One region of the Lysinibacillus sp. NPDC096418 genome, then DNA from elsewhere that is predicted to be linked to it. Evidence: riboswitches for the same ligand, from Rfam matches in the RefSeq annotation. Region 1 holds a riboswitch; the other holds the start of a gene.
The links. Region 1 has a riboswitch for cobalamin ahead of ACIQZG_RS21085 (FecCD family ABC transporter permease). Riboswitches for the same ligand answer to the same signal wherever they lie in the genome.
Positions count from the first base shown of each region.

Region 2: another riboswitch for cobalamin. It lies ahead of ACIQZG_RS14190 ((2Fe-2S) ferredoxin domain-containing protein); the one in region 1 lies ahead of ACIQZG_RS21085 (FecCD family ABC transporter permease).

Region 1 covers NZ_JBIWEY010000040.1:8,386-23,480, forward strand. The annotation lists gene ACIQZG_RS21050 (acyl-CoA dehydrogenase) at 1-171, opposite strand, end outside; gene ACIQZG_RS21055 (acyl-CoA dehydrogenase) at 188-1,324, opposite strand; gene ACIQZG_RS21060 (3-hydroxybutyryl-CoA dehydrogenase) at 1,457-2,308, opposite strand; gene ACIQZG_RS21065 (acetyl-CoA C-acetyltransferase) at 2,308-3,513, opposite strand; gene ACIQZG_RS21070 (heterodisulfide reductase-related iron-sulfur binding cluster) at 3,742-5,940, opposite strand; gene ACIQZG_RS21075 (cob(I)yrinic acid a,c-diamide adenosyltransferase) at 6,161-6,721, opposite strand; gene ACIQZG_RS21080 (adenosylcobinamide amidohydrolase) at 6,734-8,194, opposite strand; gene ACIQZG_RS21085 (FecCD family ABC transporter permease) at 8,191-9,168, opposite strand; cobalamin riboswitch at 9,490-9,679, opposite strand; gene ACIQZG_RS21090 (acyl-CoA dehydrogenase family protein) at 9,755-11,422, opposite strand; gene ACIQZG_RS21095 (class I adenylate-forming enzyme family protein) at 11,424-12,926, opposite strand; gene ACIQZG_RS21100 (MerR family transcriptional regulator) at 12,919-13,308, opposite strand; gene argS (arginine--tRNA ligase) at 13,534-15,095, opposite strand, start outside.
Region 2 covers NZ_JBIWEY010000018.1:32,542-47,636, reverse strand. The annotation lists gene ACIQZG_RS14220 (glycosyltransferase family 4 protein) at 1-173, shown strand, start outside; gene ACIQZG_RS14215 (GNAT family N-acetyltransferase) at 320-760, shown strand; gene ACIQZG_RS14210 (energy-coupling factor ABC transporter ATP-binding protein) at 989-1,825, opposite strand; gene cbiQ (cobalt ECF transporter T component CbiQ) at 1,822-2,595, opposite strand; gene ACIQZG_RS14200 (energy-coupling factor ABC transporter substrate-binding protein) at 2,601-2,873, opposite strand; gene ACIQZG_RS14195 (energy-coupling factor ABC transporter permease) at 2,875-3,624, opposite strand; cobalamin riboswitch at 4,018-4,200, opposite strand; cobalamin riboswitch at 4,451-4,634, shown strand; gene ACIQZG_RS14190 ((2Fe-2S) ferredoxin domain-containing protein) at 4,773-5,144, shown strand; gene cobJ (precorrin-3B C(17)-methyltransferase) at 5,152-6,813, shown strand; gene ACIQZG_RS14180 (sirohydrochlorin chelatase) at 6,828-7,730, shown strand; gene cobK (precorrin-6A reductase) at 7,727-8,509, shown strand; gene ACIQZG_RS14170 (precorrin-8X methylmutase) at 8,499-9,158, shown strand; gene ACIQZG_RS14165 (cobalt-precorrin-5B (C(1))-methyltransferase) at 9,158-10,291, shown strand; gene cbiE (precorrin-6y C5,15-methyltransferase (decarboxylating) subunit CbiE) at 10,266-11,468, shown strand; gene cobI (precorrin-2 C(20)-methyltransferase) at 11,461-12,168, shown strand; gene cobM (precorrin-4 C(11)-methyltransferase) at 12,168-12,953, shown strand; gene ACIQZG_RS14145 (cobalt-precorrin 5A hydrolase) at 12,946-14,067, shown strand; gene ACIQZG_RS14140 (cobyrinic acid a,c-diamide synthase CobB) at 14,079-15,095, shown strand, end outside.

The DNA.
Region 1 (15,095 bases):
TTCTGGCCATGGAATCCCTGTTAAGCCTAACTCAGCCATTTTGTCGAAAATGCCACGATCGAATTCTTCGTGTTCATCACGTGCCTCTGCTGTTGGTGCTACTTCATTAATTGCGAAGTCACGAATCATTTCACGCAATTGTTCATGTTCTTCTGATAATTGAAAATTCATCGGTCATATCCCCTTTTTATTTAAGTAAATGTTTACTAATAACAATTTTTTGGATTTCACTTGTACCTTCATATATTTCAGTTACCTTCGCATCTCGGAAATAACGCTCCACTGGATAATCTTCGGTGTAGCCGTAGCCACCGAAAATTTGGACTGCCTCAATTGCCGTTTGAACCGCAGTACGCGATGCAAACATCTTCGCCATCGATGCTTCTTGCCCACATGGTAAACCTTTAGCACGTAAATCTGCCGCACGGTACACAAGTAGTTTTGCCGCTTCCACAGCTGTTGCCATATCTGCAAGCTTGAAACCAACTCCTTGTTGTAACGCAATAGGCTTCCCAAATTGCACACGCTCTTTTGCATAAGCTGTTGCTGCTTCAAGCGCGGCCTCTGCAATACCTAAAGACTGCGCTGCAATACCAATACGACCTACGTCTAAGTTGGCCATCGCAATTTTAAATCCTTCCCCTTCATGCCCAAGAAGATTTCTCGCTGGCACACGGCAATTATCGAACGTCAATTGCACCGTACGTGAGCCGTGCAAACCCATTTTATTTTCGTCTTTCCCAATAACTAAACCTGGTGTTCCTTTCTCAACAATAAATGCTGACACACCACGCGTTTTGGCCTCTGCATTGGTCGAAGCAAAGACGATATACACATCTGCCTCTCCACCATTTGTGATGAACACCTTCGAACCATTAATCACATAATCATCACCATCTTTTATCGCTTTTGATTGTAATGACCCTGCATCTGACCCTGCACTTGGCTCCGTTAAACAAAATGCTCCTAAAGACTCTCCCGAGGCAAGCTTTGGTACATAGCGTTGTTTTTGTTCGTCATTTCCAAAATAAATGATTGGATTCGTTCCAACTGACGTATGTACCGATAAAATAACACCCATTACTGCACTAACTTTCGATAACTCATTAATAGCAATAATATACGAGGTGAAATCCATCTCAGAGCCGCCTAATTTCTCAGGAGCTGTAATACCCATTAAACCAAGTTCGCCCATTTGCGAAAGTAACTCACGCGGAAACTCCCCAGCTTCCATACGCTCTACCCAAGGTTCAATCTTTTCTTTCGCAAAATCACGCACCATATCACGCATCATGATTTGCTCATCTGAAAACTGTAAATGCATCTATGTCACCCCACTCTGTCAAATCCGTCAAGTCTCTAACTGCATTCAGTAGACGTTTGGACGCCTGCTGAATGCAATACAACATACTCCCATCCAAATAGGATTTACTCAGCCATCGCTTGAAGTTTTAAATTATTCATAAACGAAGAAGCCTCTACCCGACTTCTTCCCAAGCCAGCCTGCTGCCACGTATTTACGTAATAGTGGACATGGACGGTACTTACTATCGCCCAAACCTTCATGTAAAATTTCCATAATCGACAAGCATGTATCTAAGCCAATGAAATCAGCTAATGTTAGTGGCCCCATCGGATGATTCATGCCCAGTTTCATCACGTCATCGATAGCCTCTTTTGACGCAACACCTTCATACAATGCATATACTGCTTCATTAATCATTGGCAGTAAAATTCGGTTCGCGATGAAGCCAGGGAAGTCATTAACTTCCACTGGTGTTTTTGATAATTTCACAGTCATTTCTTCAACTTCTTTGTACACCTCATCGGTTGTTGCCAACCCACGAATAATTTCAACAAGCTTCATCACTGGCACTGGGTTCATAAAGTGCATACCGATTACTTGCTCTGGGCGATTTGTCACTGCAGCAATTTCAGTAATCGGTAGAGAAGATGTATTCGTAGCTAAAATTGCATGGACTGGTGCAATCTTATCTAATTGCTTAAAAATAGACTGCTTAACTTCCATGTTTTCTACAGCCGCTTCAATAATGATATCTACCTCACTAGCATCCTGTAAGTCTAGTGACATCGTAATACGCCCTAAAATAGCGGCTTTTTCATCTTCTGTTTTACGGCCTTTTTCAACGTCACGCGTTAAGTTTTTTGTAATGACACCTAAACCGCGCTCGAAAAATTCCTGCTTCATATCATTGAGTTTGACGTTATAACCGGCCTGTGCACAAACTTGTGCTATACCAGAACCCATTTGTCCAGCACCGATGACCATTACATTTTGAATTCCCATCATGCATTTCCCCCTGTTTTTGGTACTTCAATCATTACAGCATCACCCTGTCCACCGCCTGAGCAAATTGCTGCAATACCAATGCCACCACCACGACGTTTTAGTTCATGGGCAAGTGTTAAAACAATTCGTGCCCCAGATGCCCCAATTGGATGACCTAGTGCTACTGCGCCACCGTTAACGTTTACTTGGTCTGGGTTAAGTTCAGCAAGTTGGCTACTAACTAGTGCAACAGCCGCAAAAGCCTCGTTGATTTCGAAAATATCAATATCCGCTAAAGTTTTCCCAGTCTTTTCTAAAAGCTTATTAATAACTAAACCTGGTGTTTGCGGGAAGTTCTTTGGTTCAACTGCTATTTCCGCATGACTAAGGACAACTGCAAGTACTTCCTTCCCCTCACGCTGCGCTCGCTCTTCACTCATTAACACAAGTGCACATGCGCCATCATTAACACCAGGTGCATTACCTGCCGTAATTGTCCCATCCTTATCAAAGGCTGGCTTTAACTTTGCCAACACTTCCAAAGATGTAGACGCTCGCGGGGCTTCATCTATTTCAATAAGAAGTGGTTCACCTTTTCGTTGAGGTATCTCCACCGGTACAATTTCCTCTGCAAAATAGCCTTTTTCAATCGCCGCTAATGCTCGCTCATGACTTCTCGCAGACCAAGCATCTTGCTCTTCACGACTTAATGAGAATTCCTTGGCAGTCGAGTTACCGTAGCTCCCCATATGTGGTCTTACAGCATCAAAAGCACAAGATAAACCGTCATAAATCATACCGTCAATCATTTTTGTATCGCCCATTCGTAAGCCAGTGCGACCATTTAATAAATAATAAGGTGCATTGGACATAGACTCCATACCACCCGCAACAATTACTTCCTCGTCCCCTAAACGAATTAATTGATCTGCTAGTGTTACAGCACGCATACCAGAAGCACAAACTTTGTTAATCGTTTCAGTCTTTATATCCACCGGTAAACCTGCTTTAATAGCCGCCTGTCTTGATGGAATTTGTCCCTGACCAGCCTGCAATACTGAGCCTAAAATCACTTCATCAACTGATTCTGGAGTAACTCTTGCTTTTTCAAGCGCTCCTTTAACAGCAACTGCTCCAAGATCGCTAGCACTTAACGAACTTAGGCTCCCATTAAATTTTCCAAAGGCTGTTCGTGCCCCCGCTAAAATCACTGCTCTATTCAAGTAAAACACCCCTTTTGTTTTACACTTGTCGACAAGCATTCGACGAAAATCCCTAACGACTGAACGCTCGCTCAACAGTTTTCAATGAAAAATGGGAGTCATTGAATAAACTCCCATTTCTACTTAGTTATATTTTACAAAATATCTTTTTGTTATGCAATTTAAATTTTTCAGAAAATAATAATATTACTCCAATAACTATTAAATTCCTTCGTTTAAATCGACTTTTCAGTTCTTTTCAGCACCTTCAACAGACGCAACAACCTCTTGGATTGACTCCTCTTCTGGCACTTCCTCAACGGCTTTCACTTTTTCACCAAACACTGAACGCTCTAATAATTCTGCTACATCGAACGTGCTAACTGTATCTTCCACCTCTTTTGCCTTTGTACCATCTTCAAGCATCGTCAAGCAATATGGACAACCTGAAGAAATTACCGATGCATTTGTTTCTAGTGCTTGCTCTGTACGTGCAACGTTAATGCGGTTTCCAACATGCTCTTCCATCCACATTAAACCACCACCAGCACCGCAGCACATTGCTGATTCGCGGTTTCGTTCCATTTCAACAAGCTTCACACCCGGAATACCTCGTAAAATTTCACGCGGTGCATCGTACACATCATTGTAACGGCCTAAGTAACAAGAATCATGGAAGACAATTGTTTCATCAACCTCATAATTCATTACTAAACGATTTTCTTCAATCAGTTTATTTAAAACTTCCGTATGATGATATACTTCACCTTTCCAACCGAAGTCTTGGTATTCGTTTTTGAAAATATTATAGGCATGTGGGTCAATTGTGACGATTTTCTTCACATCATTTTTCTCAAACTCATCGATATTCGCTGTTGCAAGCTCCTGGAATAAGAACTCATTTCCAAGACGACGTGGTGTATCTCCTGAGTTCTTCTCTTTGTTACCTAAAATTGCGAATTTCACGCCAGCTTCATTTAATAATCGGCAAAACGCAAGCGTAATTTTTTGTGAACGGTTATCAAACGCACCCATCGAACCTACCCATAGTAGGTATTCCATTTCTTCGCCTGATTTTTTTAGCTCTTTCACTGTTGGAATATTAATTGTTGGATCAAGATCACGCCAATTTTCTTTTTCTTTACGATTCAAGCCCCATGGATTTCCTTGTCGTTCGATGTTTGTCATCGCACGCTGTGCATCCGGGTTTACTTTTCCTTCAGTCATCGTTAAGTAACGACGAAGGTCAATAATTTTATCAACATGCTCATTCATTACTGGACACTGATCTTCACAGTTACGGCAAGTAGTACATGCCCAAATCTCTTCTTCTGTAATTACATCACCGATTAATGATGGGCTGTAAATATCTTCAATCACTGCGCCTTCAGCACCTGCTGCCATTGCAAGCTGATTACCCTTTGTATTTGTGAACATTTGATATGGCACCCACGGTTTTTGTCTTGTTACAACTGCACCTGTGAATGTCAGATGGTCACGTAATTTCACGATTAAGTCCATCGGTGATAGCATTTTCCCTGTTCCTGTTGCTGGACACATATTCGTACAGCGACCACATTCTACACAGGAATATAAATCAAGCATTTGCTTTTGTGTAAAGTCCTGAATACGACCAACACCAATTGATGGGATATCATCTTCGCTTTCTGCATTTTCGCCCGCTTCTTCTAGCGCCTCGAAGTCGATCGGTGTTAATGTTCCAACACGATCTAATCGGTTCATGTAGACGTTAAGCATACTTGTGATTAAATGGAAATGCTTTGATTGTGGTACATATACTAAGAACGTTAATAAGATAAGTAAATGCGCCCACCACATAGCGTAAAACACACCTGCTGCTACAGATTCAGGTAAGAAACCAAAGATGGCTGCAATGCCTGATGCTACAGGCTCTGTATACGTTAAGCCCTCGCCATGCCAGATTAAGCCCATACCATTTGCAAATAATGTTGAAACCATTAATCCCCCAATGAAAATCAACACAAGGCCATTTTTCCAACCACGTTTTAAACGAACAAGCTTCTCTACATAACGGCGATAAAACGCCCACACTACAGCGATTAAAATCATTAACACCACTAGCTCTTGTGTAAATGTGAACACTCCATAGAAAACACCAAGTGGTAAATGTGACTCAGGCGCTAAGCCCTTCCAAATCAAATCAATAGCACCTAATTGCACCATCAAGAAGCCGTAGAAAAACATCACATGGATTAAACCACTTTTCGCATCTTTTAGTAGTTTATTTTGACCAAGGACATTGACCATTAAATAACGAATTCGCTCACTAATACTTTCATCGAATTCAACCTTTTTCCCTAGTTGTACATACTTGTATCGTGTTTTCAACAAGTAGATGAATAATCCAGCTGCATATAATACAACAACAACTGTCAACACAATGTTTGCAATTAATAATGGACTCATATTTAGTCCCCCCTTTAGAATCTTATGAACCCCACTTTGTAGTAAATTTGCTAGTTCATACGTAAATGTATGGCATTTTACCATTATATTCACATTCTAATAATGAATGAGCATTCAGTCAACATAAAAATATAAATTTTTCTGATAATTTATTATTATACATTTCAGCTATAAAAAACTACCCTTAAAAAATTTTAATTTTTTAGGGTAGTTTTTTAATTTATTTAAAGACCTTTGCACTTCGAACATACTCTACATCTGAAACTTTTAAACGTGCATTGACTACACGTGCTGCAGCAAATAAATAATCAGATAAACGGTTTAAATATTTCTGCACAACCGCTGGTACATCTTCAATCTCTTTCATTAGCGTTACCATTTGGCGCTCTGCTCGACGCGCTACAGTACGTGCAATGTGTAAAGTAGCTGCTGCTGGTGCGCCTCCTGGTAAAATGAAACGTTCTAACGGTGGTGCTTCTTCCGTTAGCACATCAATACGAGCCTCCATTGCTTCAATCGGCGCTTCCGTCAATTTATAATGACGCTCTTTCATCACATTCGCTAAATCACCACCACCATCGAAAAGCTCATGCTGAATCGTTTCTAAATCACCTAAAATATCTTTAAATAATTCACGATCTAACTCGCTCATCGCTTTGCCGATAAAGGAATTTAGCTCATCAATTGTTCCGTATGTTTCAACGCGCAAGTTATCTTTATCTACGCGACCACCAATAATGCTCGTTTTCCCCTTATCGCCTGTTTTCGTGTAAAGTTTCATCCTTCTCATCTCCTAAGCTTTTGTTTTATAGTTTTGAATGGCTTGCACTGTCGTTTCAAAAACGCCTTTACCAATAATTTTGCCGACTGCTGTTATTGGGCCACCATAAATCATTTCTTCCCCGTTTTGTGTTGCTGCTATGAGCAGACTATCAGTTGCAGTACCTGTCGCAATGGTATTCGTTCGATTATCACGAATATCTTCCGATTGCAATGCCTTTGTCTTCGCTTCGTTGGCAGTCATCATTGCTTGGAAAAATGCTTCTTCTGATAGACAACCATTAATAATAACCCATGTGTTAATTGTTCCAACGTACGGCTGATCAAGTCGTTCATGTGTACGAGATACGTCTACAGCGTTGCCCACACCAGCAGTCACCATGACAAACACACTGCCAAAATCGGTTTTATATTCGTTCAAAGCGACAAGACTTGTTGAAACAGCTGTCAGCATCACTACTGTTCCCGTTGAAGAAAAATGCTTCCTTTGTAAAAACTCAGCTACTTCCTGCTTTACATCATTAATAATGTAATCACCTGGCACTGACCGATTTAAAAAGCACTCATACCAACCTATACCCGGGTTATGAACAGCTGAAGATACTGTTTTAAGCGGAATCTCTGACTTCATCTGTATAAATCCGTCTACTACTGAGAAATTATCATCCGTAATAATTGCTCGATGTTGATCCTTAGTCGCTGCAGGCATCATCGTAATTTGCGGTTTTGGAATTTCCGGATGTGCATACGTCGTTACTCTCGCATGGTAGACTTCCTCAATTTGCGAAGCAATTAACACTTCATGTGGCGCACCAATCGCTCGCATTTGTCCGTTCTCCATTAATAATAACTCATCACAGTACAGTGACGCCAAGTTCATATCATGCAATACCATAACTACTGTTAATCCACATTCAACTGCTTCTTTACGTACCATATCTAAAATTTGTCGTTGATGAGCAATATCTAAATGGTTTGTCGGCTCATCCAATAATAAAACTTCTGCTGTTTGGGCTAATGCTTGCGCCACAAAAACACGTTGCTGTTCACCACCCGATAAAAATTCCATCGGCGTATCCTCATAGCGCATTACACCCGTTTGCACCATTGCATGTTGTACGGCTTGCTCATCTTTGTCTGACCAGCTCGAGAAAAAACCAGTTTGATGTGGATATCTACCAAGTGAAACTGCCTCACGCACCGTATTCGAAAAAGCATTTGCATGAAGTTGGGGCAGTACCGCCATTTTCTTCGCTAATGAACGTGCATTATAAGATTTTATATTTTTTCCATCTAATAAAATCGAGCCACTAGCTGCAGGCAAAATACCACTCATCACTTTTAGCAAAGTCGATTTCCCACTTCCATTGGGACCTAAAATACCAAGCACTCTACCCTTTTCAACGGTAAAACTTACATCTTTAACAATGGGTACGCCACCATAACCTCCTGATAGCTGTTCAACCTTAATCATGCACGTACCCCCTTACTTCTTCTTTGTTTATAGAAAATGTATGAGAAGACGGGTGCTCCGATAAATGCGGTAATGACACCAATTGGAAGCTCACGTGGCATAATAATAGTACGTGCTACTAAATCACAAATAATTAGTAACGTTGCACCATTTAAAAACGATAAAGGTAATAAATGACGATGATCTGAACCCCAAATCATACGCGTCATGTGTGGAACCACGAGTCCGACAAAGCCGATTGTACCTGATACCGCAACAGCTGCACCTGTTAACATTGAGCCACCTGCTAATATTAGATACTTACTTCGTTTCACATTCACACCTAAATGTTTTGCTCGCTCTTCACCATACAATAACGCATTTAATTCTCGCCTTTGCGTCCATAGCATAACTGAGCCAATCACAACAAACGGCGCAATCATTTGCACATACGGCCAGCCTCGCATGGACACAGATCCAAGCAACCAGCCAATAATTTGGCGTAATTCTTCACCCGTTAACGCGACCATTAACGAAATTAGTGAGCCTAGAAACGAACTAAAAATAACCCCAGTTAAAATAAGCGTCTCCATTTTCAGCGAACGATCGATAAGCCTTGCAAAGCTCATAACAGCTACCATCGTAACGACCGCACCAATCATACTGAACGTCGGTAACGTGTAAATACCCACAACTGGAATGGAAAGTCCGAAAAATAGCGTCATGACTGCTCCCACCGATGCGCCTGAAGAAACCCCTAATGTATAAGGATCAGCAAGTGGATTTTTTAATAGCCCTTGGAATGCCGCCCCTGCAATCGCAAGTGATGCACCGACAAGCCCTGCTAGAACCACACGCGGCATACGAATCTTCCATAGAATATTCGCTGCTGTTTCATCTGCAGCCTTATTCCATAGCACCTCTAATGGAATGTTGGCTGAACCTATTGATACACCACACCATATGCTGACGATTAAGAGTGTAATCGTCAGCATATAGGCAAAGAATGTTTTACTCACTCGAATTCCCCATCCAATTGTGCATTAGTCTGCTCATTTGTTGTCGCTTCTTTCATATTATATGCGGTCAATTCTATTTCCCTATAATTGTCCAATACTGAATCCTCCTAGAATATGCATTTATTGCCCTATTTCCGTGGTTTGTCGATGGACTTTAATATTGATCGCCCACATTTTCAAATTTATCGACATCCACCTTACAAAACATAAAAAAGCCCTCATCAGAAAACAACGAGGGGCGATGCTTGCACGATATTACGGTCGCAAAAAATCACCACCCTATCCTCGTAGGCTGTTACGTGTTGATCTATAAAGGCAGGTCTCCTGGCTCGTGCTACAAACGCTTTTTCATGCCTTCCCGAAAAATTTTCAGTGGCATCGGTTGAAAAAACTCACACTTACAGTGGCGGGACCGCACCGGAATTACACCGATTTCCCTTTTCACTTTATCCTTGGCAGATAAAGAACCTTTATCATTTTATTCAATCTTTTCTTATTATACATGAAAATAGAATTATACAACGATAAAAAAATAGGGACTCTACAACAGAGCCCCCATACACTAAACAATATATGCAAAATATTGGACAGTTTTCATTGGCCCGCCCAATTCACGTAACTCCCAGGTATCCTCTAAATAGATATCTGCTAACTTTTCATACTTACCGCCATACCTTACTGCCCATTCAACCGCTACTACACTTTCATAAAGATGCGCCATTTTTTGTGCAACTTGTTTAGCTTCAAATGTTTTCATTGCATCATCAAGTTTACTAAATTTGTTCAATTGAACAGTCAGTTTCTCAAGTTGACTATGAACTATTTCAACTAATTGATTCGTTTCAAGCTTTTCTAGGCGTTTCAACATCGTATTGATAAACACCTCATGCGCATTAAATTTATCTACTAGACGAATTAACTCTAACGCTAAAATATTCGCCGTTCCTTCCCAAACCGTTAGCACTTGAGCATCTCGCAATAAACGAGGTGTAACAAAATCCTCAATATAGCCATTCCCGCCATGTAACTCAATAGCTTCACTTGCATAATGCACCGCTTGCTCTGCGGTTTCTTTTTTCATAATGGCAATATTCAAACGATTCATGATCACATCTTGTTCGCATCCTTTGCCACTTGTCACAGTATCGTACAATTGAATCAAATCAAACACTGTAGCAACTTCTACGTGTAACTTCGCCGCAAACTTCCCTAATGAATCCTGAACCATTGGATATTGTATTAAAGGCTGACCAAACGCATGGCGATTCGTTACATAATGCTTCGCTTCCAAAAAACCTCGACGCATAATCCCAATCGACGCAACTGCATTACAAATACGCGATAAATTTAGCGCCTCCAGCATATAATAAATACCTTTATTCGGCTCGCCAACTATATAAGCAATTGCTCCATCGAACTCAACCTCACCTGATGGTACTGCTTTAACGCCTAGTTTATCCTTTAAACGGCGAATGCGTAAATGATTAACTGCGCCATCCTCACTACGCCAAGGTACCGCAAATAAAGTTAAACCTTTCGATCCTTTTGGAGCATCTTCCATGCGTGCTAATACCATTGCTACTCCACACATACCAGCATTGGAAGCAAAATACTTTTCGCCATATAAACGATAACTTCCACCGTCCTGCACAGCTTTCACCACATTTGCACCGACATCAGACCCTCCCTGCCGCTCCGTTAAAAACGTCGCACCCTCATAAAGTTCTGTATCACCAGTTGCACATACATGCGATAAAAATCGTTCTTTCACCTCATCATTCGCATAATGATCGAGTAAATAAGCTGTTGCCATCGTTAATGTTACAGGACAATAAAATCCAGGCTCTGCATGTGACAACAAATAACCTTGTGCAAAGCTATACACATAATTCCCTTTTCTACCTAGCTGCGGAATATCCTTATGCACATAACCAACAATTCCTGTATTGTATGTTTCTTCAATCGTTTTTTTATACCCCTCATTCACCCAAACCTCTGACACTTCTTCGCCATACTGGTCATAACGTTGTAAACGAGGCTCACCCTCACGATCTGTATGCTTGGCTCGCACATCAATATCACCTGCACAAAGTTCACCAAAATCCGTTAATTCACGCTTTGCATATGTTAAAAACTCTTCATCTAGCATCGTTTCTAATAGTTTATGCAATGTCTCATCATTCGTAAAAAAATTAGTTGTTCGTGCTACTTCCTGCTGTAATACTTTCATGCTAGCTCACCTCTTGTCCCTTCAACGACTGTTTTAAAATTTTGCCCGCTGCATTTCGAGGAAGTGCTTCCACACATTCAAAAATACGTGGAATTTTATGTTTCGCTAAATGCTCCCCTAGGTAAGCTACAAGCACCTCTTCATTAACATCTACCTTCGAAGCATAGACAGCCTTCACCGTCTCTCCCCACTGTGGATGCGGCACACCGATAACCGCTACCTCAAAAACACCTTCATAGCTTAATAGACAATCTTCAATTTCTTTCGGATAAATATTCACCCCGCCTGAAATAATAACGTCCTTTTTACGATCTACAATCCAAATATAGCCGTCTTCATCAAAACGAGCTAAATCACCAGTGCGTATCCACCCGTCTATAAACGCAACCTTTGTCGCTTCTTCGTCCTTGTAATAGCCCATCATATTTCCTTCACCATACAATACGATTTCACCAATCTCACCGACTAGCACATCTCCACCATTCTCATTAACAATTCTGAGCTCTGTACCAAACGGGGCACGATTACCAATGCTCCCTGCTTTCTGCGTATGCTCCTGCCCAAACAGTATTGCCCCACTTGGCCCCGCCTCGGTTAAGCCGTAAACACAAGTTAAGTTATCTGTTTGGAGTGCATTTTGAATAAAACGAACTTCTTTTTGAGATAATGGCGCACCACCGTAAACCCACCATTTCATCGACGTCAAATCAGCTGTTTGCAACCTTGGCATTTGGGCCGTTAATAAGTACGCTACTGGCGCACCAAAGAAATGCGTCGTCTTTTCCTGCTCGATCATGTCAATGAATAAGTCAGGTGTAAACGTAGGTGTTAATACATTTGTTGATCCGACTAACATGCCCGCCATAAAAAACAAATGCAATGGTGCTGAATGTGTTAACGGCATCATTAATAGTATGCGACTTTCCGGTTTTACTTCCATTTCAATCGCAATCATTTGTGCCACTGCTAAAATATTTCGATAAATAAAGAGCACACCCTTTGGCTTACCTGTCGTACCTGATGTATATAAAATTGTAGAAGCATCATCCTCATTCAATTGACAATCAATTGTTTCTGAACACGCCTCTTGAATAAGTGCATCATAACTAAGCCATCCATCCTGGACTTGACCTGTTTTGATTTTGATTGGTACTGTCAATATACTTTCGACTGATGAAAAAATAGCTTCATGAGCAATAATTGCTTTTGCCCCCGCATGCTGCGTGACAAATAGTACTTCAGACAATGTAAATTTTGCGTTTACAGGGACAACAATCGCCCCGATACGTTGAATTGAAAAATAACTTACGACAAACTCCAAGACATTTGGCATAAAAATGACCACTTTATCACCAGGTTCAATCCCCTGCTTCAATAAAGCATGACTAAAGCGTGTCACTTGTTCATCCAATTGGGAATAAGAAACTCTTCTACCATGACAAATAATAGCCTCATTCATCGGATACTTTCGGGCATTGCGGGCTAATAAATTTGAACTATTCATCTAGCATCTCTCCCTTTAAAGTAGTTAACTTCTCACTAAACATGCTATGCAATTGTTGCAATTCGTTTTTCATTTGCGTAAGCTCGGCTATTTTTTCATCAATCTCGTCCATTTTTTGTTCTCCGTATGCGACAGTGCGTTCCAATTGTTGAATACCTGTACGATCAAAATCAAATAACAGCACCATCTCCTTTATCTCATCCAATGAAAAACCATAACGCTTACCTCGGAAAATTAGCTTGAGCTTTGCCATTTCTTTCTTTGAAAAGGTTCGTTGGTTTGCATTTGAACGATTGGGGTTAAGTAATCCGAGTTCTTCATAATAACGAATTGTACGCGTCGAAACTTTAAATTGCTTTGCTACCTCTTGAATTGTTTTCACGCCACCACCCCTTCACAATTTTCATCAGTATATCATTGACGTTAACGTTAACCACAACAAAATAATTGAATTAAAGAGTGAAAAAGGCACACTAAGTAAATTATCTACAATATCATCCAGGTGTTTTATCCGTCAGTTCAACCAATCTATCCGTCTCTATCTTAAATCCACATAAAAAAAAACAGTTTCTGATTTTTCATCAGAAACTGTTTGATAGTTTCGTTCTTACATTTTTTCTGGTGCAGATACGCCGATTAGACGTAATGCATTGGCAATTGTTGTGCGAACTGCAGTAATTAAAGCTAGACGAGCTTCTGTTAGCTCCTTGTTCGACGCATCTAGTACCTTTTCTGCATTATAGAAACTATGGAATGTTGCAGCAGTTTCTTGAATGTAGTTTGCAATACGGTGCGGTGTGCGGTGTTTCGCAGCATCTGCTACGACTTTCGGGAAGTCGCCCACTTTTTTCAGAAGATCGATCTCTTTTTCCGCCGTTAATAGATTTAAGTTGTCAGGTGAAGCCGCAAATCCTTGCTCACCAGCTGAACGTAAAATCGATGAAATACGTGCATGTGCATATTGTGCATAATACACTGGGTTTTCATTTGATTGCGATACTGCAAGGTCTAAGTCGAAGTCCATGTGTGAATCGCCGGCTGTTTTCACAAAGAAGTAACGTACAGCATCTAGGCCTACTTCTTCTACAAGTTCACGCATAGTCACTGCGTTACCTGTACGTTTACTCATTTTGAACTTCTCGCCGTTTTTATACAGTTGCACCATTTGGATGATTTCCACTTCAAGTGTGTCACGGTCATAGCCAAGTGCTTGGATTGCCGCTTTCATACGTGGAATATAACCGTGGTGGTCAGCACCCCAAATGTTAATTAATTTATCGAAACCACGTACAATTTTATCTTCGTGGTACGCAATATCAGGAGTTAGGTACGTGAATGAACCGTCGTTTTTGATTAGTACGCGGTCTTTGTCATCACCAAATGTTGTTGAACGGAACCAAGTCGCTCCGTCTTCTTCAAATACGTGACCGTTCGCTTTTAATTTATCTAGTGCTACTTCAATTTTACCGTTTTCGTATAATGAAGTTTCAGAATACCAAACGTCAAAGTTTACACGGAAGTTTGCAAGGTCTGTTTTTAATTTTTCTAATTCTAAAGCTAGACCGTGTTGACGGAAGAATGCAAAACGTTCTTCATCAGATTTAGCTAAAATTGAATCGCCGTGCTCTTCTGCTAATTTACCAGCGATATTGATAATATCAGCACCATGATAGCCATCTTCAGGCATTTCAGCATCCATTCCTAAAGCTTGCTTATAGCGTGCTTCAAGAGAATATGCTAGGTTATTAATTTGGTTCCCTGCATCATTAATGTAGTATTCACGAGATACCGCATAGCCTGCCATATCTAAAACGTTACATAATGAATCCCCTACAGATGCTCCGCGTGCATGACCTAAGTGAAGATCACCCGTTGGATTGGCAGATACAAACTCCACTTGTACTTTTTCACCAGCACCTGCAGTAGAATGACCATAATCAGCACCTTGCTCAAGAACTGCTGTTACTACATTTGCAAGGAAATCTTTACGAACAGTAATGTTCATGAAGCCAGGTCCTGCAATGTCAATCTTCTCGATATCTGTACCGGCTGTTTCAAGGTTTTCTAAAATAGCTTCTGCAATCGCACGAGGTGGTTTCTTCGCTAATTTTGTCAATTGCATAGCGATATTTGTCGCATAGTCACCATTTGTTTTATCTTTTGGTGTTT
Region 2 (15,095 bases), on a different contig from region 1:
ATCCAACATATGATTGGGAAAATATTGGGTTAGAATTAAAAAAAGCTGCAACACAAGAAGAATTGCTTGCCGACACATGTGGTGCTTTACAAAAGTTTGCGAGATCCGAATTGAACTGGAGATTTATTGTTAAAAAGATTGCTAGTTTTCTAGATGAAGAAGCATTAAAGTAGATGATATTTAATTGAATACTCCCTTAGCGCACATAAGTAGGAATGATAGATTATTGAATTGTCATTTCCCGTTACTTACCAATTGAGATATAATATGGCTAAGTCAACATTACTAGATAATCTTGCGTAGACGAGGGAGGATTAAGATGGAAATAGTGCGTGCAACAATGAGTGAATTAGATGATGTAGCTATACTTTTTGACGAATATCGTCAGTTTTATGGTAATAAATCGGATGTCAGCAGCGGGAAGGCGTTTTTACAATTACGTCTCGCGTTAAATGAATCTATTATTTTTTTAGCAGTTCATGAAGGTAAAGCGATTGGTTTCACACAGCTATACCCAACCTTTTCATCATTAGCTTTGCAGCGTGCATTTATATTAAATGATTTGTATGTTACAGAGGATGCGAGGGGATTAGGCGCTGGGAAGGATTTAACTGAGATGGTATTCCAGTATAGTCAACAGCAGCATGCCCGATATGTGACGCTACAAACAGCACCTGATAACGTGAATGCTCGTGGATTATATGAGAAGTTAGGTATGAAGCAGGATGAGTATTGTAATTACGTAAAATATTTTGATTAAGAAGAAGCATCTCGACCCTGGGGGGAGAGATGCTTTTGAATGTTAAGGGAATTGTGAATTTTTTGCCTGTGGATAATCTAGGGCATAGTTGTCGTCTAGGTTAAAGCGCTACATCCTCGAAGTCGCGGTCTGCTCCCTAAGGCAAAAGTGGTGGAACGCATACTTTTACTTCAGGATCGCAAGCAGCTGTCGAATGTAACGAGCGCTTAAGCGCATTTGTTCATGCGCTTAAAGCTGAGCAATTAACTGTTGCAAGTCCTGTTTAGAACGGGGGAGTGGAATGTTTTTGTCAAATAGCTTTTTGTTTTGTAATGTGATAGCCATTTCAAATACCCATGGTCGTTCCAAATGGGCTCTTTCTAGCACATCTTCTTGATGGAAAAGTGCAACTGGATCACCGGTATAAATGATTTGACCTTGTTCCATAACTAGGATAATGTCTGCCCATTCATAAGCAAGCTGAATGTCATGGGTGGCGAGTAAAAATGTACGTTCGCCGTTCTCTAATTTAGCTAAGTATTGTAATACTTGTGCGGCATAATAATTGTCTAATCCTGCAGTTGGCTCATCTAGCAGTAAAACAGCAGGCTCCATCGCAAGGACACCAGCCATTGCAACGCGTTTTTTCTGCCCGACACTTAAGAAGTGAATGGGCTTTTCGAGTAAGTCTTCAACCTCTGTTTGTGCGACGGCCCAAGCAATATTTTCTTCAATTATTTCCGGGGACCAACCGAGATTGAGTGGACCGAAGGCGATGTCTTGCTTGACCGTACCAGAAAAAAGTTGATTGTCGGCATCTTGGAACACGATTCCGACTTGTTGACGCAATAGTTTTAACGCTTTTCGGTTATAGCGTAGTTTTTCACCACAAAATGAAATACTGCCCGATGTTGGTTGTAAAATTCCGTTTAAATGCTGAAATAATGTCGATTTTCCAGCGCCATTATGACCTAGAATTGCGATTTTCTTCCCCTTAGGAATTTGTAATGTAATGTTCGTCAATGCATGTGTACCGTCTGCATAGGCATAGGATAAATGCTTGAGATCAAAGTAAAGTTCGCTCATATGATACCCCCTCCATAGATGACGAATAATATGGCAATGCCAGCAATGCCAAGCCAGTTTTTCTTGTTATAAGCAGCAGTTTCCTGCCAGTAAACAGGTTCACCCCCACGTGCCTGCATCGCATTATTTAATTCACGACTACGCTGGAACATTTCCGAAAATAATGCCGCAATTAGCATTGATGCAGAGCGCAGCCACTGCATAGGCGAATGGTAGCCGAGTCTTGCTTGTTGGGCAAGGTGAATTTTTTGCATACTTTCTAAGAAAATGAAAATAAAGCGATACGTTAGCTCCACTAGTTCTACAAATAACACGGGTAGACGCCACAGTCGTAGCACGTAACAAATCGACTGTACTGATGTTGTTAAAATTAAAAAATAAAGGCAGCTAATACTACCAAGTACAATGAAAAATAGCTCCTGTGCCATCGAAATACTTAATGTACCGATAAAGATTGTCCATGCACCCAGTTGGAGATTCCAGATATGTGAAGGTAAAACACTTGAAGTAGGGGCAAACGAAACCAAAATTGTCACTAGACTCGTGAGTAGAAAAAATCCTGGAAGTAGTAGAAGTTTTAGATAATACGTAAAAGGGATTTTTGCGCCAAAAATGATAAAAGCACTCATTACAATAAATGTAATGAGTGAAATATGTTCATCTCGAAATATAAGCGACAGTAGTAGTAATCCAAGTGAAAACGTCATCTTTTCTAGTGGATGGACGGACGCTAAATTATTCATGTAAGCATATTTGTCAATGAGTAGCATTGTTGTTAACCTTCTTTATGTTTGCCACGCATGAAACCGATGAAATAGCCGATAAAACCAGCACCGATTGCAGCTTGTAGCACAAATAATAAACTCTCAATTTCACCACTTGGTGGCTCCCAAATACTTTCAAACCATGGCTCATACTCTGCGTTAATCTCACCAATTGCTTCTTCGGCCTCTCCATCAGCACCACCGAATTCAGCGCCTTTTTGTACTAAGAGGGGAATGATGGCAAGTAGCACGACAATGGCTAGTAACAGTAAATTCTTTTTCATCTTAATGTGCCTCCTTTGTAGAGAATACACGTAATGCTTTTAATTCGCTGACATTGTATTTTTTTAAGAAGTTCATGACAATCACCGTTAAAATCCCTTCGCTAATTGCAAGTGGAATTTGTGTTAAGGCGAAGATCCCAGAGAACTTCGTGAATGAAGCCATAAAACCACCAACTTCAGATGGGAATGCAAGTGCAAGTTGAACAGATGTCACGACATATGTACCTAAATCACCAAGCATTGCTGCAAAAAATACTGCTAGTGAGAATGAAAAGCCAATTTGTTGTGCCCCTTTAAAGACAAAATAGACGATAAATGGTCCGACAACTGCCATTGAGAAGACGTTTGCCCCTAATGTTGTTAACCCACCATGGGCTAAAAGTAAAGATTGGAATAATAATACGATTGTACCGATTACGCTCATCGCTAATGGTCCGAACAAAACGGTACCAAGGCCAACACCTGTTGGATGCGAACAACTGCCTGTTACTGAAGGGATTTTTAGAGCTGACAAGACAAATGCAAAGGCACCTGAAAGCCCCAACATCATTTTAGTTTCCGGATTCTCATCTATCGTTTTGCGAATAGAACGTAATCCTAAAATAATAAATGGAATGGATACAACCCACCAGAAAATTGCCCATTCAAGTGGCAAAAATCCTTCCATAATGTGCATAGCAAATGCACGATCTGGCACCATGATAAATGCTAATAAGAAATAACTAAGCTTCCAAAATGAAAATTTCAACATTCTTCCTCCTTTTGTTTTTTAGATTCATCACCAAAATTTGGGTTTGATTTCCGTTCCGCCTGGGCGCTTTCCGGGGGGCGCCCGATAAGCCGCGTCGGGGCAACAGGATGTTGGTCACAGGATGTGACGTTTTTAGCCTTTGTTCCCCTACAAGCCTCGCTCCTGGGTCACATCTAGGACGCTAATCCCCCAGGAGTCGCCCAGCCTCCACTACAATCAAAAGCATTCTAGTAGTGTTATGCTCTTTAAACAAATGCCAACTCATATTTTTGATGATGACCTTTTAGTGTGTGCAATAAAAAAGCACTTCTCCTTTTTGGAAAAGTGCATAGCAGAAAAAAGCAAATGAAAAAACGATTTGCTAAGCCGCACACCTATCCGCGTAGGTTGAAACTTGTCACGTATTTTTTGGCAGGTCTCCTGGCTTTAGTTCATCATTTTATAGGTCTTCCCATCCGTTGGACAGTGACGTATCTATAAAACTCCCTAGTACAGTGGCGGGACCGCGCCGGACTTGAACCGGCTTCCCTTTTAAGCAAGATGCAAGCACCTTACACCAAAAAATGTTATTGTTGTGAGTTTTCACGACACAGTGTAACACGGCTCAATGAAAATAATCTATCTCTTTTTGGAAAAATTTTTATTTTCAGTAATTTAAGTGTAGAAAATTCTGATATATTAAAGCGAAGTTAGGTGTTATTGCAGGAAATATTTGTAGAAATTTAATGGAGATTGCAAAAAATTTAAAAAAGAAGTCTTGAAATTTAATAATTATGAGCTATGATAGAAACAGTTTTTCATTATATTTTAAAAAACTAGAAAATTAATATAAATAAATCTATTAAGTGCTCGAAACTGTTCGAGATAATAGGGAAATCGGTGCAAATCCGGTACAGCCCCCGCTACTGTAATAGCTGATGAAATCGCAAATGCCACTGGTGCAAACTTGGGAAGGTGCGAAAGTAAAATGAAGCTTAAGTCAGGAAACCTGCTTAATTGATGGCACGCAAACTTTTCGGAGGGAGAAGTTGAAGCGAGGGCGGGTATCTATATATATATCTGTGTTCATTTGGCTTCAATAAACCTTTACTCTTCGTTATGAGTGAAGGTTTTTTCTTTTTCTTAAAAGTAATGAGGGGAGAATTACTTTGACAACTTGGAATTTAGAAGGCATGAAAACACATCTTTTTATATGCAATGGCAGCAGTTGCATGAAAAAAGATGGCGAAGATATTACGCAGGTGATTCGTGATGAAATTCAGACACTTGCCCTTGATAAAGAAATACATACGACTAGAACACGTTGTAATGGGAGATGTAAGGATGCATGTGTAGTTATTGCATATCCGCAAGGGAATTGGTACCGTGTGCCAACGACTGAGCATGCAAGAGCGCTTGTGCAAGATTTACATCATGAATCTTTACATAGTGAGCATGTATTTACACTTAATGAAGGTTCATTACGACGAACAGCACAAACGACGGCTATTAAAGGGATTGAAAAAGTGAAAGAGGGGTAATTGGACCGTGCAAAAAGGGAAAATTTTCGTTGTTGGCTTTGGCCCTGGCGATTTCAAACATATTACAACGCGTGCAGTTGAGGCACTGCAACAAAGTGAATTTATCATCGGCTATAAAACATATGTAGAATTGATTGAAGATTTAGTTAGTGCGAAATCAATTGTTAGTACGGGCATGACTGAAGAAGTATCCCGTGCGCAAGAAGCAGTTCGTCAGGCAGAAGCCGGAAATATTGTGTCGGTCATTTCTAGTGGTGACTCCGGTGTATACGGAATGGCAGGGCTTGTTTATGAAGTGCTAATCGAACTTGGTTGGACAGAGGCGACAGGTATCGAAGTGGAGATCGTACCTGGTATTTCCGCTATTAACTCTTGTGCGAGTTTACTAGGCGCTCCGATAATGCACGACTCATGCACAATTAGCTTAAGTGACCATTTAACACCGTGGAATTTAATTGCAAAACGTGTTGAAGCAGCAGCATTGGCGGATTTTGTTATCGCACTTTACAACCCGAAAAGTGGAAGACGTACGCGCCAAATTGTTGAAGCACAGCGTATTTTACTAGAGTATCGTTCGCCAGATACACCGGTTGGACTTGTAAAAAGTGCCTACCGAGACCGTCAGGAAGTGACGATGACAACCTTATCAGAAATGCTTAATCATGATATTGGAATGCTGACAACGGTTATTATTGGGAACTCTTCAACGTTCTTCTATGACAATAAAATGATTACACCAAGGGGCTACCAACGTAAATATACGCTTGGTGAAGAGAAACAACCATTACGTCCACATCAGCGCTTAAAAGAAGAAGCTGAACCATGGGCGATGAATCAAGAAACAGGTGCAGCGCGTACTGATTTTGCTGCAGATCCAAATGCGGGGCGAGTGACGCCAATAACAGCAGCCCCTCCAGTGAAAAAAAAAACAACGCTTGAGATGGCAACAGCTGCTCTAGCAATGGTGAAGGGGACTAGTGCGGTTAACGTAACGCCAAAACTAGTCCACCAAAAAATAGAGTCGATTTTTGAGCTTGCAGTAAGTCCAGGGGTAGCTAATAAATTTTTCACGCCTGCACAAATGATGATGTTAGCTGAGGTAGTTGGAGAAGAGGGTTCAATGGAGTACACACCAGACCATCAAATCCATTTGAAAATCCCAACATCAGAGCCGTCTGTAATTACAGACAAGCTTCGTAGTGTAGGTTTCTTACTTGCACCGATTGGGGATGTGCTGTCACTAAAAGCTTGTGATTTCTGTTATGGCGAAAAGGCAGATTCAATCCCTTATGCCGAAGAAATTCAAGGAAAATTAGGTGGTTTAGCATTACCGAAAACACTGAACATTGGATTTAATGGCTGTGGCATGGCATGTTATCGTGCAGTGTTTGATGATATCGGCATTGTTTATCGAAAAAGTAAATTTGATGTCTTTATTGGGGCAAAGCCAGTAGGGCGTACAGCCCATGCGGCACAACCGGTTGTAGAGGGCTTAGAACCTGAACAACTCATACCACTAATTACGAATATTATTGATGAATATAAAGCAAATGCACATCCAAATGAGCGGTTGTTTAAATATTTCAAACGTGTGAAAAAGATTTTACATTTTAACTATCAAGATATGTCTTCAAAAATAGAAGTAGAGCCAGCTCCGTGCGGCGACTAGTGAGGAGAGCAAAGATGAAAGCAATTTTATTTGTCGGCCATGGTAGCCGTTTAGCAGCAGGAAATGATGAGGTACGTTCATTTATAGAACAAATGACACCGAGAATTGATAAGGATTTTTTAGTGGAGACGTGCTTTTTAGAATTTGCTTCACCAAATATTGAGCAGGGAATTACGAATTGCGTGAAAAAGGGCGCAACAGAAGTACATGTTATTCCAATTATTTTGCTACATGCAGGGCATTCGAAATTGCATATTCCAGCAGAAATTGAGCATGCACGTGAGCATTATCCAAATGTTCACTTTACGTATGGCCAAACGATTGGTATTCACGAAGAGATTTTCTCAATTTTACAAGACCGTTTAGCAGAAACTGGTTTTGACGCTGAAGCAAAACATGAAGATACAGCGATATTACTTATTGCACGTGGCGGTAGTGATCCTTATGCGAATGGCGATTTTTATAAAATCACACGTTTACTTTGGGAGAGGCTGCCTGTGCAGTATGTTGAAAGTGCCTTTATGGGCGTGACAGATCCTCGAGTGGAAGAAGGGATCGAGCGTTGTGTGAAACTAGGTGCCAAGAAAATCGTTATGTTGCCGTACTTTTTATTTACTGGCATCTTAATGGAACGCATGCATGATATGCGTCAGCAGTTCAACGAAAAATATCCAGCGTGTGATATTCAGATAGCTAATTATTTCGGCTATCATGAGCGTTTACAAAATGTCCTATTAGAGCGTATTGACCAAGCAGTGAATGGTACTTCTACAGGCATGCAGGATTTAGAAAATTACCGAGCTTACGCAGAGGTGCATGGTCACGCACATCATCACCATCATCACCATCATCACGACCATGATCATGACCACCACGATCACGACCATCACCACCATCATGAGGAGCCAGTGAAATGATCTTCATGTTAGCGGGTACGAGTGATGCAAGAAGCTTAGCACTTGAATTGCAGGAAGGGAAATATGATGTGACAGCGACTGTTGTCACAGAATCTGCGGCGGCGAGCCTTGAAGAAGTTGGTCTTAAGCATTTAGTCGGTCGCTTAACGGCAGAAGAAATGGCGACGATTTTAACTGAGCAAGACTACGAAATTGTTGTCGATGCCTCTCATCCATTCGCAGAGGAAGCCTCGAAAAACGCGATGGTAGCGGCAGAAATGGCAAATGTTCCATACATTCGCTATGAGCGTGCCCATGAGCAATACGCGCATCCTCTTATTACAGTCGTTAAAGATTACGAGGAAGCCGCGCAGTTAGCAGCGGAAAAACGTGGTGTCATTATGCTGACAACGGGTAGTAAAACACTTGCGACCTTTACAAAGGTATTGCACGGTTTAGAAAATACACGCCTGATTGCACGCATGCTTCCACGACTCGATAATATGGAAAAATGTGATGCGCTCGGTGTGGTACAAAAGGATATCGTCGCCATTCAAGGCCCCTTTTCAAAGGAATTGAATGAAGCTTTGTTCCGTCAATATGATGTGACTTTAATGATTACAAAGGAAAGCGGTAAAGTCGGTTCTGTCGATGAAAAACTTGAAGCCGCACTTGCATGTAATATTGAAACAATTTTAATCGCACGACCAAATATAAAATATGGACAGCAATATTCTACTTTTGAAGAGGTAGTACAAGCTGTGACAGACAAATTAGGAGGCAACACAAATGGACTTTAAAACAGATTTCAAACCATTAACAGTAGACCCAGATAAAATTTATGATTACAGTTTCTCAATTATTGCAGAGGAGATGGGAGAGCATAACTTCTCAGAAGACGAATGGAAAGTTGTACGTCGTATTATTCACGCATCGGCTGACTTCGAATTAGGACGTAGTGTGATTATCACACCAGGAGCACTTGAAGCGGGCGTTAAGTCAATTCTTGCAGGTCGTCATGTCATTGCAGATGTGCAAATGATTGAAAGTGGTTCGGGGAGAAAAAGATTCCAAAAACATGGTGGAGATTTACACTGCTATATCGCAGATGAGGATGTTTCGATTGAAGCGAAAAAGCAAAATACAACACGCGCAATTATTTCGATGCAAAAAGCGGTGAGCTTACATGAGGGTGGAATTTATGCCATTGGGAATGCGCCAACTGCTTTACTTGAGTTAATTCGTTTAATTAAAGAGGGAATTGCAAAGCCAGATTTAATTATTGGGATGCCAGTTGGGTTCGTATCAGCTGCTGAGTCAAAAGAAGAGTTACTGAAAATTGAAGGAATTCCGTACATTACAAACGTTGGACGTAAAGGCGGTAGTACGGTAACAGTTGCAGCCCTAAATGCCATTTCACTATTAGCGGATGAACAGGCGAAAAAATAATGGAGCGAAAGGTAAAAAAGGATCCCAAAGATATGCGTCATGGCTACACAACGGGAGCCTGTGCAACAGCTGTCACAAAGGCAGCCCTTATTGCCCTCATTACGAATGAAGAACAGGAAACGAGTACGATTCATTTACCTGTTGGGCGTGATGCGACTTTTACCATTGAAAAATGTACATTTGACGGCAAAAAAGTGAGTTGTGAAACAATTAAAGATGCTGGTGATGATCCGGATGCCACGCATAAAGCGCTTATTATTGGCACAGTTAGTTGGGCAGATAAACCTGGTATTCATTTAGACGGAGGTATTGGCGTCGGGCGTGTCACAAAGCCTGGTCTGCCAGTACCTGTAGGTGAAGCAGCTATTAATCCAGTACCACGTAAAATGATTCTCGGTACTGTCCAAGAAGTGCTCGAAATATTTCACATTGAACGTGGGGTAAACGTTGTAATTTCAGTACCACTAGGTGAGGAAATGGCGAAGAAAACGTTAAATGGACGGCTCGGCATTATCGGAGGTATTTCGATATTAGGCACAAGGGGAACCGTCGTGCCTTTTTCGAGTTCCGCTTATATGGCAAGTATCGTTCAAGCCATCAGTGTAGCAAAAGCAGCAGGCTGTGAACATCTTGTTATAACGACAGGAGGACGCAGTGAAAAATATGCAATGGCGCAGTATCCAGAGCTACAAGAAGAGGCATTTATTGAAATGGGGGATTTTGTCGGCTTTACATTGAAACATTGTAAACGACAAGGCATCAAACAAGTATCTCTCGTAGGTATGATGGGGAAATTTTCGAAAGTCGCACAGGGTGTCATGATGGTGCATTCAAAGAGTGCTGGCATTGACTTTAATTTTCTTGCGCAGCTTGCTAGTGATGTAGGTGCAGATGAAGAAACACAGGTAGAAGTTCGGGAAGCGAATACCGCATCACAAGTCGGTGAAATTATGGCAGAAAAGGGTTACGACGCTTTTTTTCATCACCTATGTGAGGCTTGTTGCTACTCCTCGCTACATCATATAAAGGGCGGTATGACACTCGCAACATCGATTTATTCGATGAAAGGACAACTACTAGGAAGGGCTGAGAATATTGCATCCATCGATGAAATTGATTGGGATCGGGGATAACGGACAAGAAAGTTTACTGCCTCAGTATATCCAGTGGATTGAAGACAGTGAGGTACTTGTTGGCGGAGAGCGTGTACTCGAATTTTTCCCAACATATACAGGCGAAAAAATCGCCATAAAGGGTGGTCTATCAGCTCTTGTAGATAGACTATCAGTAGAAACACGTAGAATCGTAATTTTGGCATCGGGGGATCCTTTGTTTTACGGAATTGGCGGCTATTTAGCGAAGATGTTAGAAATCGAGGTATACCCGTATATGAGCTCGATGCAATTAGCGTTTTCTAAAATGGGAGAAAGCTGGCAAGATGCCTATGTGACAAGTATTCATGGGCGCTCTATGAAGGGCTTAGCCCAAAGGATTGATGGTAAGAAAAAGGTTGCACTTTTAACGGACGCAGACAATAGCCCAAATGCACTCGCACGTTATTTAAAGCATTTTGGTATGACAGAATACCGCGCATTTGTAGCTGAAAATTTACAAGGTGACAACGAAAAGTGTGGCTGGTACTCACTTGATGAGTTAGAAGAAGCTGACTTTTCGCCACTAAATGTTGTGATTTTAAAGCAAATAGATTCGCCGAAAAGTTATGCACTCGGCATTGACGACGAAGAATTTTCCCAACGTAAGCCAGATAAAGGGCTAATAACGAAAAAGGAAATTCGTGTACTAAGCCTACATGCTATGCAATTACAAAAGGGTAGTACAGTGTGGGATGTTGGAACTTGTACGGGCTCAATGGCGATTGAAGCAGGGAAGTTAGCGCCAGAGGGACAAGTGTTTGCGGTGGAAAAAAATGCACCAGATCTAGAAAATTGTCTGCAAAATCAGCAGAAATTCCGCGTAGATATTACAGCAATTCACAGTAAAGCACCTGAAGGCCTGGAAAACTTTCCAGATCCAGATGCAATTTTTATCGGTGGAACGGGCGGAGAAATGGTGGAACTATTAAAGCTTTGCTGTAAACGTTTGAAACCGAATGGGCGCATTGTTTTAAATGCAGCGACAATTGAAAATTTATATAAAGCGGTGGAAGCATTTAAGGCATGTGGCTTTGCAGTCGATATTTTACAGGCACAGCTATCTCGCAGTAAACCGATTTTAGATATGACAAGATTTGTACCACTCAATCCAATATATATTATTTCGGCACATCGAAAGGAAGAAAATCATGAGTAACTTAGGTATTTTATATGGTTTAGGCGTTGGCCCTGGAGACCCAGAGTTAATTACAGTAAAGGCATTTCGTATCATTCAAGAGTCACCAGTAATTGCTTATCCGAAAAAGCTAAAAGGTAGTAAAAGCTATGCGCACCGCATTGTTGAAGTCTATATTAATCCAGAAGAAAAGGATATGCTTGGACTTGTGTTCCCAATGACGAAGGACGCGGCTGTACTTGAACGTGAATGGACGAAATCTGTAGAGTTAGTATATGGTAAATTACAAGAAGGTAAAGATGTGGCGTTCGTTACAGAGGGGGACCCACTTTTATATAGTACGTTCATACATATGATGAAGCTGATGCAAGACATGCATCCTGATGTGGAAATTCGTACAGTGCCTGGTATTTCATCATTTAATGGATCAGCATCGCGTCTTGGTATCGCGCTTGCAGATGGTGATGATCATGTTGCGATTATTCCTGCACATGATGATTATGATGCAATGCGTCAAGCGATAGAAAGTCATGATGCCGTTGTCTTCATTAAAGTGGCGAAGGTCATCGATTTAATGCTTGAAGTACTGCGTGATTTAGATTTACTTGATAAAGCTTCAGTTGTGACAAAAGTAACATCAGATGAAGAAATTATTTGGGATGTACGCGAGCTAGATGGTGTCGATTTAGAATATTTAACATTAATGGTGGTGCGTAAATAATGAAGAAGATTTTTATAGTTGGTGCTGGTCCTGGAGATCCAGATTTAATTACGGTTAAGGGCTTACATATTTTACAAACAGCTGATGTTGTTATGTACACAGATTCTTTAGTGAACGAGGATTTAATCGCGAAGGCAAAGCCGGAAGCGGAAGTGATTCGTACAGCGGGTATGCATTTAGAAGAAATGGTTGGTGTGATGGCTGACCGTGTGAACGCGGGTAAAGTAGTTGCACGTATGCATACAGGTGACCCTGCGATGTATGGTGCAATTATGGAACAAGTAGCACTATTAAAGAAACAAGACATTGGTTATGAAGTGATTCCAGGTGTAAGTTCTGTATTTGCATCTGCTGCGGCAATTGGTGCAGAGCTAACGATTCCTGATTTAACACAAACGCTGATTTTAACACGTGCTGAAGGACGTACGCCTGTACCGGAATTTGAAAAGCTACGTAGTCTGGCGAGTCATCATTGTACAATTGCGCTGTTTTTAAGTGCAACGTTAACGAAGAAAATTGTTAAGGAATTACAAGGAGCAGGCTGGGCCGACAATACACCAGTCGCGGTTATCCAACGTGCGACGTGGCCAGATCAAAAAATTGTACGTACGACGTTAATTGAGCTCGATGAAGCAATGCGTGTCAACGGCATCCGTAAGCATGCCATGATTTTAGCGGGCTGGGCGCTAGATCCAGACATCCACGACAAGGATGAATACCGTTCGAAATTATACGATGCAAGCTTTACACACGGCTTTCGTAAAGGTGTGAAGACAAGTGATTGAGTTAAAAGAGGGCGTATACCCAGAGGTCGACCAGCGTCATCCCTATGCAATCGTAGCCATTACAAAGCATGGTGTGCAACTTGGGCGGAAATTACAACAGTCATTTTCGCAAGGTGACCTCTATTATATGGGGAAATTCGAGCATGGAGACGAGGAGCAAAAACATATTCAAATGTTTACGGGTACAGTGCGCTTGCTCCTCCCAACTTTGTTTAAGCAATATAAAGGGTTAATATTGATCATTTCACTCGGTGCAGTCGTTCGTATGATTGCGCCGATTTTACAAGATAAGAAGACAGACCCGGGTGTCGTTGTTATTGATGATCGAGGTGAAAATGTTATTAGTGTACTTTCGGGCCATTTAGGTGGCGCCAATGAATTAACGCATGAAGTGGCTGCTGCAATGGGAGCAAATCCGATTATTACAACGGCATCAGATGTACAAAAAACGATTCCTGTGGATTTATTTGGGTCACGTTTTGGTTGGGTGTGGGATAGTGATGAGAAATTAACACCTGTTAGTGCTTCTGTTGTGAATGAGGAGCATGTTGCCATCGTACAGGAAACTGGCGAGCAAAATTGGTGGATGCGTGATACACCGATGCCAGAACAAATAAAAGTGTATCCAACGACACAAGCGGCAATCGCCGTAAATCCTCATGCGACACTACTTATTACGGACCGTATTATTGAACCTGAAGAAGAAGTACTACTTGAAAATGGCGTGATTTATCGTCCTAAATCAGTAGTTCTTGGCATGGGCTGTAATCGTGGTACCTCAATCGAAGAAATTGAACAAGTCATAGATGAAACACTTGCTGAACTAAAGCTATCGAAAAAAAGTGTCAAAGCACTTTGTACGATTGATTTAAAGAAGGATGAGCAATGCTTTATCGATATTACCAAAAAATACGACTGGGAATTCATCACGTATACACCTGCTGAATTGAATGAAATTGATTTTCCAACACCTTCTGAAACGGTGTTTAAATATACAGGGGCGTACGGTGTGAGTGAACCAGCGGCAATGCGATACGCCCAGGTAGAGGCATTAATTTTACAAAAGAAAAAATCAGGCAATGCAACGATTTCTGTTGCAAGACGCCCATTTTAAGGAGGGATTGCATGAAAACGAATCGTTTTGTACTTGCCGGAACAGGTAGTGGTGTTGGTAAAACGACATTTACAATTGGTCTCATGAAGGCATTACAGGAAAAAGGAAAAATCGTGCAAGGCTTTAAATGTGGTCCTGATTATATTGATCCGACCTATCATACAGCAGTGACAGGACGTGTATCTCGTAATATTGATAGCTGGATGTTTTCTCATGAGGCAGTTCGAGATATTGTTGCACGTGCGAGCAAGGATGCGGAAGTTTCGATTATAGAAGGTGTCATGGGTTTTTACGATGGCAAAAGTCCTTTATCAGATGCAGGGTCGGCAGCTGAGATTAGTGTCGTTACAGAAAGTCCTGTAATTTTAATTGTCAACTGCGCGAGTATGGCAAGAAGTGTTGCCGCTGTTGTGAAGGGCTTTCAACTGCTGTCCGACAAGCCGAATATTGTTGGTGTCATAGCCAATCAAGTCGGTAGCGTTGGGCATTATGAAATTGCTAAAGCGGCCATTGAACAGGAATGTGGTATTCCAGTCATTGGGTATTTAAAACGTGAGGCAGACATTGATATTCCTAGCCGTCATTTAGGGTTAATCCCTGCAATTGAACGTGGAGAGCTGGATACCTTTTTTGATAAGCTTGGTGCATTGATGGCTGAGACGATTGATTTGGAGCTACTTCTCGCTCTAACAAAAGCGCCAGCACTTGAAGAAATAGGAAATCTATTTGTTGAAGAACCAAAAAAAGATGTATGTATCGCGGTGGCGAAAGATGCAGCGTTTAACTTTTATTATGAGGAAAATTTAGCGTTGTTACGTGCAAAAGGAGCGACGTTGCAGTTTTTCTCTCCATTAGCGAACGAGCCTGTACCTACTGAGGCAGATGGGCTATACATCGGTGGTGGCTTCCCCGAGGAATTTGCACAAACTCTTGCGCAAAATGATGTGGCGAAGCAGTCAATTCGGGATGCAATCAACAAGGGCTTGCCAACGTTAGCGGAATGTGGTGGCTTTATGTATTGTACAGAA